One region of the Cytobacillus sp. FSL R7-0696 genome, then DNA from elsewhere that is predicted to be linked to it. Evidence: riboswitches for the same ligand, from Rfam matches in the RefSeq annotation. Region 1 holds a riboswitch; each other region holds the start of a gene.

Region 1 (3,282 bases):
CACAACAAAGAACACCTGTTTTATATCAAGCAGGGACTTCTCCTAAAGGACGTGCTTTTGCAGCAAAACATGCAGAATGTGTATTTGTAGGTGGGCCAACACCTGAAAGAGTAAGACATTATACAGAGGATATTCGAAAACAAGCGGAAGAATATGGCAGGAATCCGGAAGATATTAAAATATTCACTTTCCTAACAGTCATCGTAGGTAAGACAACTGAAGAAGCGGAAGAGAAATTTGCTGAATACAACCAATTATGGAGTGCAGATGCAGCGAAAGCACAGTTTGGGGGCGCAAGCGGTTATAATGTTGCGGAATTTACAAAGGATGAGTTAGATAACCCATTTGAATTTAAAGCTACAGAGCATGGGCATTATAAAGCTGCTTCATTAACGAAAGATGCGAAGAAAAAACTATCGATTAAAGAAGCGATTTCAAAACTAGAAGGATTAGATAGAGACAATATAATTGTCGGCAATCCATCAGAAGTAGCAGACCAAATTCAATATCAGTTTGAAGCCTCTGGTGTCGATGGTTTTAATTTAAATCATTTAGTAACGCCAGCAGATTTGGAAGATTTTATTGAGCTTGTTATTCCGATTCTACAAGAACGTGGTTTATATAAAAAGGAATACAAAAAGGGTACGTTAAGAGAAAAGCTTTTTACTCATGGCTCGCCCCTTTTACCGAGTGGTCATCCAGGAAGTAAATATCGTAAAGGTGAAAAGATAAATAATTAAAATAAGAGGTGAAGGGTATGAGAAAAGTTTGGTTATTATTTTTTGTACTGACTTGTTGCACTGTTTTAAGTGCATGTGGGACATCAGGTTCATCCGGCGAAGAAAAGAAAGAGATGGTCTTAGGGGCGACAGTTCCTTATAGTGATATGCTTGAGCAAGGTGTAGCACCACTACTTGAGGAAAAAGGGTACAAAGTAGAAGTAAAGGAATTTAATGATTATGTTCAACCGAATATTGCTTTAGATAGTGGAGATTTGGATGGTAATTTATTTCAACATAAAGTGTACTTAGAGAATTTTAACACTGAAAAAGGGATGGATCTAGTAGATATTATTTCTGTTCCTACAGCTCCAATTGGTATTTATTCAGAAAAATTCAACTCCCTTGAAGAAGTGAAAGATGGAAGCACGATGGCCATTGCTAATGATCCTACAAACTTAGCGAGAGGATTAACAGTTGCGCGTGATGCTGGTTTAATAGAATTGAAAGATGATATAAACCCAGTCAATGCAACAGTAAATGATGTATTATCTAACCCGAAAAATTTGAAATTCCATGAAGTAGATGCAGCCCAACTGCCAAGGTCTCTTGAATCAGTTGATCTTGCTGCTGTTAATGGTAACTTTGCGGTTGCTGCAGGATTAGATTTAACAACAGCAATTTATCGGGATCAAATTCCTGAGGAAATCCAAAATAGGATTGTTGTTCGTAAAGAAGATAAAGACGCCCAAATGGCAAAGGATATCATTGAAGCCATAGAGTCGGAGGAATTTGCAAAAGTAATTGAAGAGAACTTTAAAGGTTTTCATAAGCCAGAATGGATGGGCGAATGAGTAAATCATCTTAATTTTTAAAAAATAATTGACAAATATTGATAAATATTATAGAGTAAATGATATAAAATTTAATATGATTTTTCTTATCCAGAGAGGTGGAGGGACTGGCCCTTTGAAGCCTCGGCAACAGGCAATTTATTGCACTGTGCCAATTCCAGCAAGCTGTTGCTTGAAAGATAAGGAGAGATAAAGAACGGAACTTTAACCTCTTCTTGTCAGAAGAGGTTTTTTATTTTGCATGATTTAATCACCAAGGGATGATCTCCTCTATACAAATGCTGTTTTTAAACTGATTAAACCTATTTGTTAAGTTGGAATTAAAGTTGCTGATTGGACCTCCAAAGGCAGTAGTGCAGCTAGATTTACATCAACGGGAAAAATCGGCAATGGTAGTCAACCATTGTCCACCAAAATGTTGCAATATAAAGGAGGACGAAAAAATGAAAAGAGTAGAATCAACAGTTATACCAGGTGCAGATTCTTTTTATTATGAAGGTGGGGACATTGGTATTCTCCTCATTCATGGCTTTGTTGGAACACCGCAGAGCATTGAGGACTTGGGTGCGGAACTTGCAAATAGGGGTTTTACTGTTCATGCCCCAAGGCTCACGGGACATGGAACAAAAAGCAGAGATTTAGAGTTATATGGTTATGATGATTGGTTCAATGATGTTGTTACAGCTTATAAGCAATTAAAGGAGAAGTGCAAACAAGTCTATTGTTTAGGTCAATCTATGGGCGGTGCATTAGCGCTGTTGTTAGCTAAGAAATATGGAGAGCTGGATGGACTGATCCTAATTAATACTGCACTGACATTACCAGATTACGAGTATTTAAGATATTACGATGAGAAACACTATATTGACGAAGGTAGCCCAGATATCAAAAATCCGACTATACATGAAATTACTTACGATAATATTCCGGTAAAAGCAGTTCACTCTTTACAAAAGGTAATGAGTGACGCAGGAAAAAGTTTATCTCAAATTCATTGCCCAATATTATGCTTTAAGTCTATCCATGATCATGTTGTACCTCCAGAGAATACAGATCGTATTTTTATCGAAATTCAAACAGATCATAAATGGCTTCGAGTCCTTTACAACTCATACCATGTAGCATCCATGGATTATGATCAGACCAAAATTATTCAGGATACAACAGAATTTCTAGATACGATGAATGAAGAAAAAAAGAACACCGAGTGGGGGGGGAAAGAGGTTGGCTAAGTTTTTACAAAAAGCGATAGCAAAGAGAAAACAAAACCTTAATCAACCTTATGTTTACTATAGATGAAATAAAGTTCAAGCGACATGAATTAGAACAGTTAACACTTACAGAAATAGAGGAGCTTGTAAAAAGACTAAAATAAGTCCCATAAAGGAGAATTTTATGGAAAAACACATTGATCAAGATAAAATTCATACCATTCTCACAACATTAAAGGAACTCGAATATGGTTGTGTCACCATTACTGAACACGAAGGGGATATTACCCAAATTGACATTACCGAGAAGAAACGATTTGCTCTGAAAAAGAAACAACAAAATAAAAAATGATGGAATGGAGCAAATGAAAAGGAGTGAGTTACATGCAGTCAACAATTAGTAATCAAGCACCCAATGTAGCTAAAAACCTATCAGGCTGCATGTACTTGAATCTACCTGACTTTCACTTTATTAGATGGTGTTGTCAATCTTTTAAT
Region 2 (3,282 bases), 1.5 Mb from region 1:
ACGGATTGAACCTTGACGAGCACGACCTGTGCCTTTTTGACGCCATGGTTTACGTCCTCCGCCAGCTACTTCAGAACGAATTTTAGTTTTATGAGTTCCTTGACGTAGAGAAGCTCTTTGCATAATAACAGCTTCAAACATCACGTGGTTGTTTGGCTCGATACCAAAGATTGAGTCGTTCAGCTCAATATCGCCAACTTGTGAACCACTTTGGTTTAATAATGCAACTTTAGGCATTCTTACTTCCTCCTTTCCGGGTTATTACTTTGCTTTAACCGCACTTACTAGTTTTAGAAGCGCTTTTTTAGAGCCAGGTACATTACCTTTTACTAATAGAAGATTGCGTTCTGCATCTACTTTTACGATTTCAAGGTTTTGTACTGTGATTTGTTCTCCGCCCATGCGACCAGGTAATAATTTACCTTTGAATACGCGGTTTGGAGCAACAGGACCCATTGAACCTGGGCGACGGTGGTAACGTGAACCGTGTGCCATTGGTCCGCGAGATTGTCCGTGGCGTTTAATTGCACCTTGGAAACCTTTACCTTTTGAAATTCCTGTTACATCAATTTTTTCACCTTCAGCGAAAATATCAACTTTGACTTCCTGACCAACTTCATACTCAGCTAAGTCAGCTCCGCGTAATTCGCGAACGAAGCGCTTAGGAGTAGTATCAGCTTTAGCAGCGTGTCCTTTTTCCGGTTTGTTTGAAAGCTTTTCGCGTTTATCTTCAAAACCGATTTGGATTGCTTCGTATCCATCAGTATCAACTGATTTCTTTTGAAGAACAACGTTTGGAGTAGCTTCAACCACTGTTACCGGGATAAGATCACCGTTTTCAGCAAATACTTGAGTCATACCAATCTTTCTTCCTAAGATTCCTTTGGTCATTTCAGTCACACCTCCTAGATTGTTTTAATGTATTAATTAAAGTTTAATTTCGATATCAACACCAGATGGTAAGTCTAAACGCATTAATGAATCGACTGTTTGTGGTGTTGGATTAATGATGTCGATTAAACGTTTGTGTGTACGCATTTCGAATTGCTCACGAGAATCTTTATATTTATGCACCGCACGAAGAATTGTGTAAACTGACTTTTCAGTTGGCAATGGGATTGGACCAGATACAGCCGCACCAGAGCGTTTTGCAGTTTCAACGATTTTTTCAGCAGATTGATCAAGAATTCTGTGATCATAAGCTTTTAAACGAATACGAATTTTTTGTTTTGCCATTATTTTCCCTCCTTTTCGCCTATTTTCATATAGACATTCTCCGTGAAAATTTCCCACACACTCGCCATGGCAAAGCGGCCGGGTGTGTCAGCAACCTTTCACTTCATCGCAGTCAAAGACCAACATTGTCTATTATACAGAAAAGACATAACAAATGCAACTATTGATTGCGTTTCTCTCTGTTCTGCACACTTTTAACATTATAACTGCTGTTAATAGTGTTTTCAAGTATATCTTCCTCTTTACATCATTTTCTAAAAAAACGCTTATACAATTATTTATTTTTAAATTTTCTAAATTTTTATTTGACAAACATAGGCTCATTCATGTAAATTTTATTCAATAAAATATTTTTTATTTCTTATCATGAGAGGTTGAGGGATAGGCCCGGTGACACCTCAGCAACCATCAATAGTGAACGCTATTGAAAAGGTGCTAATTCCTACAAGCTATACGCTTGAAAGATGAGAAGATGACTATGATAATAATAGGCCTTCTTCTTGAGGGCCTTTTTTATTTTCTCTTTGGCTTCTCATCCATTGAATTCAACAAAATATGAATTGAAGGAGTGAGACCTTTGAACTTCCTTGAAAAAATGAAGAACCAAGTATTAATTGCTGACGGTGCGATAGGAACACTTCTTTATTCTTATGGTACGGATACATGTTTTGAAGAGTTAAACCTCTCAGCACCGGAACAAATTCAGCACATTCATCAAGCTTATCTCGGTGCAGGTGCGGATTTAATTCAAACAAACTCCTATGCTGCGAATTATTTAAAATTGAAACGGTATGGCCTAGAGGATTCAGTCAAAGAGATTAATAGTGCGGCTGTAAAACTGGCACGATCTAGTATTCAACATCATCAGGCATATGTGCTCGGCACAATGGGAGGTGTACGAGGATTAAACCCCCTCTCTATTCCTCTAGATGAAATTAAACGTAACTTTCGTGAACAGCTATACTGCTTATTGTTAGAAGGCGTAGATGGGCTCCTTCTTGAAACATATTATGATTTAGAAGAATTAGAAACGGTTCTCTCTATTGCCCGGAAAGAAACGGATATACCTATAATTGCCCAAGTGTCTTTACAAGAAATCGCTATATTACAAAATGGGACGTTAATTAATGACGCCTTAAAAAGGTTAGAAGCTAAAGGGGCAGATGTTGTCGGGGTAAACTGCCGTTTAGGTCCACATCATATGTTAGAGACACTCTCCTCCGTTGAATTACCTCAGCACGCGTTTCTCTCTGCCTATCCTAACGCGAGTCTACCGGCCTATATCGATGGTACGATTCAATATAAGGAGGGCGAAGACTATTTTAGAAAATCAGCGAAGTCCTTCCTTAAGCAAGGTGTTCGACTGCTTGGTGGTTGCTGCGGAACGACACCGGGCCATATTAAAGCATTTGCAGACGAAGTTAGGCATGCTGTACCTATTCTTGAAAAACAAGTAACAAATAAAAGGAAACCTAAAATAGAGAGAATTACAATCGAACGCAACAATACGCCGTTAGAGACACTTGTACAAGAAAAACGCACCATCATCGTCGAACTAGACCCACCTAAGAAGCTATCAACTGCTAAATTTTTTGAAGGCGCCAGAGCCTTAAAAGATGCTGGTGTTGATGCAATTACACTCGCAGATAACTCTCTTGCCACACCACGAATCGCAAATGAAGCCCTAGCACATATCATCCACAAGGATACAAACGTTCGACCACTTGTCCACCTCTCCTGTAGAGATCGAAACTTAATCGGCTTACAATCACATCTCATGGGTCTTCATACATTAGGGTTGCATGATATTTTAGCCATAACTGGGGATCCGGCAAGAGTTGGCAATTTCCCAGGCGCTTCATCTGTATTTGATTTATCTTCCTTTGAATTAATAGAAATGATTAAACAATTTAATGAAGGAATTTCCCCTTCAGGTTCTGAACTTGGTGAAAATGCCGTCTTTTCTGTCGGGGCAGCATTTAATCCTCATGTCAAATCATTAGATAAAGCTGTTGCCCGACTTGAAAGGAAAATAAAAGCAGGCGC
Region 3 (3,282 bases), 2.4 Mb from region 1:
CAGCGTCAAGCTCTTCTAGCTGACGAGCGATTTGAGCAGAGTCAAGTTCAATAAATTCATAGTTACCATTGTTTTTTTCAATATCACGAACTGTTGAATTAATACCTGTTTCAGGATCTAATTCGATTAATCCAGCTTTTTCAAATAGTAATAGAGCTCGGCCACTATTTGTTGGGTCACTCGGAAGACCGATTTTTGCGCCGTCTTTTAATTCAGCTACATCTTTTACATTGAGTGCATAGATGCCCATCGGGAATGACACGGTATCAAAAGATTTAACTAAATCTAAATTTCTATCTTCTTTAAATGCATTAAAATAAGGCTCTGTTTGAAAAATGTTTAAGTCAATCTCTTTTTCAGCTAATGCAACATTTGGCATCACATAATCAGTAAATACTTGTGGTTTAATATTGATATCTTCTTCTTTAGCTAATTCAATTACTTTTTCTAAGATTTGCTCATGTGGACCTGCAGTGACACCAATGACTAATTCTTCATCGTCATATAACCCTTCTGTAGAGTTGCTGGCTTCATCACTACCACATGCAGCTAAGCCTGTTAAAGATAATAAGAATGTTCCAGTTAATAACCATTTTTTCATGATGTTTGAACTCCTTTTTGTTCATTTTGTTTCTCTAATAATCGAAGTGCTTGTAAAACAGATTGTTCACTTATCTCGTTTTTCATAAAGTGAATCGATTCAGTTGGACGTATCGCCTTTTTCACAATTGTTTTCATTAATTGCTCGTCATTCACATCTATATTTAGAGTAGAGAGACTACTTGGCAATTGCCAGCTCTCATAAAACGGGAGAAGGTAATCAACTTCCGTCCATTTTTCTTCAATGGCCAATTGACCAAGAATCCCGTAAGCGACTAATTCCCCATGAAGGAAATCTTTGGCTGCATTCGCTACGGTTAGTCCATTGTGAAGCGAATGGGCACCAGCGATTCGTCCTGCCTTTTCGCCGAATCCACCGACCATACCCCCAGTCATGATAATCGTTTCAATCACTCGAATAAGTGCTGGTGAGGTTTCGTTTTTTGCTACTGATTGTAGTGCTGCTTCACCATCATTAAGCAATGTATCTCGGCAAATTTTGGCTGAAAATTGCGAAACTTGTTTAGGTACAGGTAGTGTTTTTTCATGGTAAAGACTTTCAATTAGAGCTTCAGCTTCATAAAATTTGGCTAATGTATCCCCAATTCCTGCTTTTAAATAAGTAATAGGCGCTTTAGCAATAATTTCCGGTTCAATCAATACGAGGGTTGTCGCAATAGGAAACTCGGTATAATGAGTAAAGCTGCCTTCTTCATTATAATAAACACTTAAAGGTGTCCATGCGGCACAGGTAGCTGCGATTGTCGGTATAAGAATGGATTGAACAGATGCTTCAATCGCAACTGCTTTTGTTATATCTAATGCTGTCCCACCACCAATACCAATTACGCCATTAGCACCATCATTTGTTAATAATTCTTGGATGTCATGGACCTTTTTTAAGGTAGTGTGACCATCTATGTAATGAAGGTGAATGTTGTTATCTATTACTTCCTTGGGCAAGTAGGGCTGCACGGCTTGCCAAGCTTTTTTACCGGTTATGATATGGTATTTGGAAACAGAAATATCTTTAAGTAGGTCGGGGAGTTCTGTTAGAATGCCTGAACCTAATAAATAATATCCTGGAGCCCCTTTTACGATTGTTGCAGTCATTTCTTCTCCTCGTTTCTCTTTTGATGTAATTATAAAAACAAAAATGCCTCTCATCATGAGAGGCATAAATATACTAGAATAGTAGTAACCTCTCTCATATATCAAAATACCAAATAGTATTTTGCAGGATTTAGCACCTGTTCATATGGGTATATGAATGGTTGCCGGGCGTCGCAGGGCCAGTCCCTCAGCCGCTCTTTATAAGAGAAAATGCTTTATTAAATTATATTCATAATATTATCTATTACATGAAAAGTCAATAACATAATTGAAATTAATCTTTAAACTAGTGATGGTGTTCTACTTGTGGGGTGTTTTCTTCAATCGGATGAATTGAGTTCTTCGCTTCTTGATGAATTCCCGATGCGCAGATAATGGCGATGCTTAATAGGAATGTTAGATAGAAGGGCACAGGTCGATTTTTCAATGCTTCCTTTAATGAATGTTTTTTGTGCATGAGAAGCATCATGGCAAAAATACTAATTAAATAAATCAGATCCATGCTAATGATCATAAATGTAACTTCGCTTGGTACTAACATAATACCTAGCATTGCCCCCATCATACTTCCCATGAGACTTGACGCTTGAGCTTCAACGAGTCCGTTTGTTTTAAACGGTAGTCCTATAAAAATGGCAATGACAGCGCTAATGAGAATAGATAATACAGTTGCTTTAGCCATTTCTGGTAACCACACAGATATAATCAAACCGATTGTTAAGCTACTCGTCATACCAACCACCATGGGAATACATTTAGAATATTGGGTAGCTATTTCTTTGTTTTTTCTAACGGCACTAATAAAGAAAAAGAAACTGTAGCCGACAACTAAAAAAAGACTGAACAAAGCAAGCATATTCAAATTACCCTCCTTTAGATGCTCATAAAATATCTCGATGCCTCCTTTCATATATATTTTGTATCGTAGTGATTATGTCAGTGCAATGGTAAGAAACTTTTTATACTGTTCATTCGTAAATAGGTAAAGCAATATTTTTCAAACTAAAAAAAGTGGTAGTCTTAGTTTATAAGTTTTCATTCAGAACAGTTTGACAAAAAAAAGGAGTTTTTACATGGGGGAAGAAATAAAGATTAGACCGATACATATAAATGATGCAAGAGATATTCATGAAATGCATAGGCAAGATGCTATTATCGAACAGACAATGGCCTTATCATCGGGGAGATTAAAAGATATTGAAGATTATATTGAAGGACTTACAAAAGAAGACCATGTATTTGTTGCAGAATATAACGGTCATGTTCGAGGGGTAGCTTCCTTAGAAGAGAGAAGTGGAAAGTTGAGATATAGCGGTAATGTGTCCATCTCTATTAATGAAGAAGTACAAGGAAGAGGGATTGGTAAGACGCTTCTTGAGCGAATAGTAAAGCTTGCCGATGAAGAGTTAGGGCTCATCAGATTAGAGTTAGATGTATGTGCAGATAATATAAGGGCGTTGGCGTTATATGAAATGTTTAACGAGGCTTTGTCTAGCTCCGGACGCCCTGCGCTTTTCTAATTTTATAGATGTCATTATTATGGGAAGAATTAAAGAGAACCTTTAAATA

Evidence for each region. Region 1 has a riboswitch for S-adenosylmethionine ahead of MKX29_RS00655 (alpha/beta hydrolase). Riboswitches for the same ligand answer to the same signal wherever they lie in the genome.
Region 2: it holds a riboswitch for S-adenosylmethionine, as region 1 does, so the genes downstream of both, MKX29_RS08430 (bifunctional homocysteine S-methyltransferase/methylenetetrahydrofolate reductase) here and MKX29_RS00655 (alpha/beta hydrolase) in region 1, are expected to answer to the same signal.
Region 3: it holds a riboswitch for S-adenosylmethionine, as region 1 does, so the genes downstream of both, MKX29_RS12855 (iron-containing alcohol dehydrogenase family protein) here and MKX29_RS00655 (alpha/beta hydrolase) in region 1, are expected to answer to the same signal.

Annotation. Positions count from the first base shown of each region.
Region 1 covers NZ_JBBOWA010000001.1:131,282-134,563, reverse strand. Annotated here, with positions in the region: gene MKX29_RS00665 (LLM class flavin-dependent oxidoreductase) at 1-740, shown strand, start outside; gene MKX29_RS00660 (MetQ/NlpA family ABC transporter substrate-binding protein) at 758-1,573, shown strand; SAM riboswitch class I at 1,657-1,759, shown strand; gene MKX29_RS00655 (alpha/beta hydrolase) at 2,017-2,805, shown strand; gene MKX29_RS00650 (YezD family protein) at 2,969-3,136, shown strand; gene MKX29_RS00645 (hypothetical protein) at 3,169-3,282, shown strand, end outside.
Region 2 covers NZ_JBBOWA010000001.1:1,587,869-1,591,150, forward strand. Annotated here, with positions in the region: gene rplD (50S ribosomal protein L4) at 1-237, opposite strand, end outside; gene rplC (50S ribosomal protein L3) at 262-891, opposite strand; gene rpsJ (30S ribosomal protein S10) at 928-1,236, opposite strand; SAM riboswitch class I at 1,595-1,707, shown strand; gene MKX29_RS08430 (bifunctional homocysteine S-methyltransferase/methylenetetrahydrofolate reductase) at 1,814-3,282, shown strand, end outside.
Region 3 covers NZ_JBBOWA010000001.1:2,510,475-2,513,756, forward strand. Annotated here, with positions in the region: gene MKX29_RS12850 (MetQ/NlpA family ABC transporter substrate-binding protein) at 1-601, opposite strand, end outside; gene MKX29_RS12855 (iron-containing alcohol dehydrogenase family protein) at 598-1,713, opposite strand; SAM riboswitch class I at 1,805-1,920, opposite strand; gene MKX29_RS12860 (hypothetical protein) at 2,000-2,575, opposite strand; gene MKX29_RS12865 (GNAT family N-acetyltransferase) at 2,787-3,233, shown strand.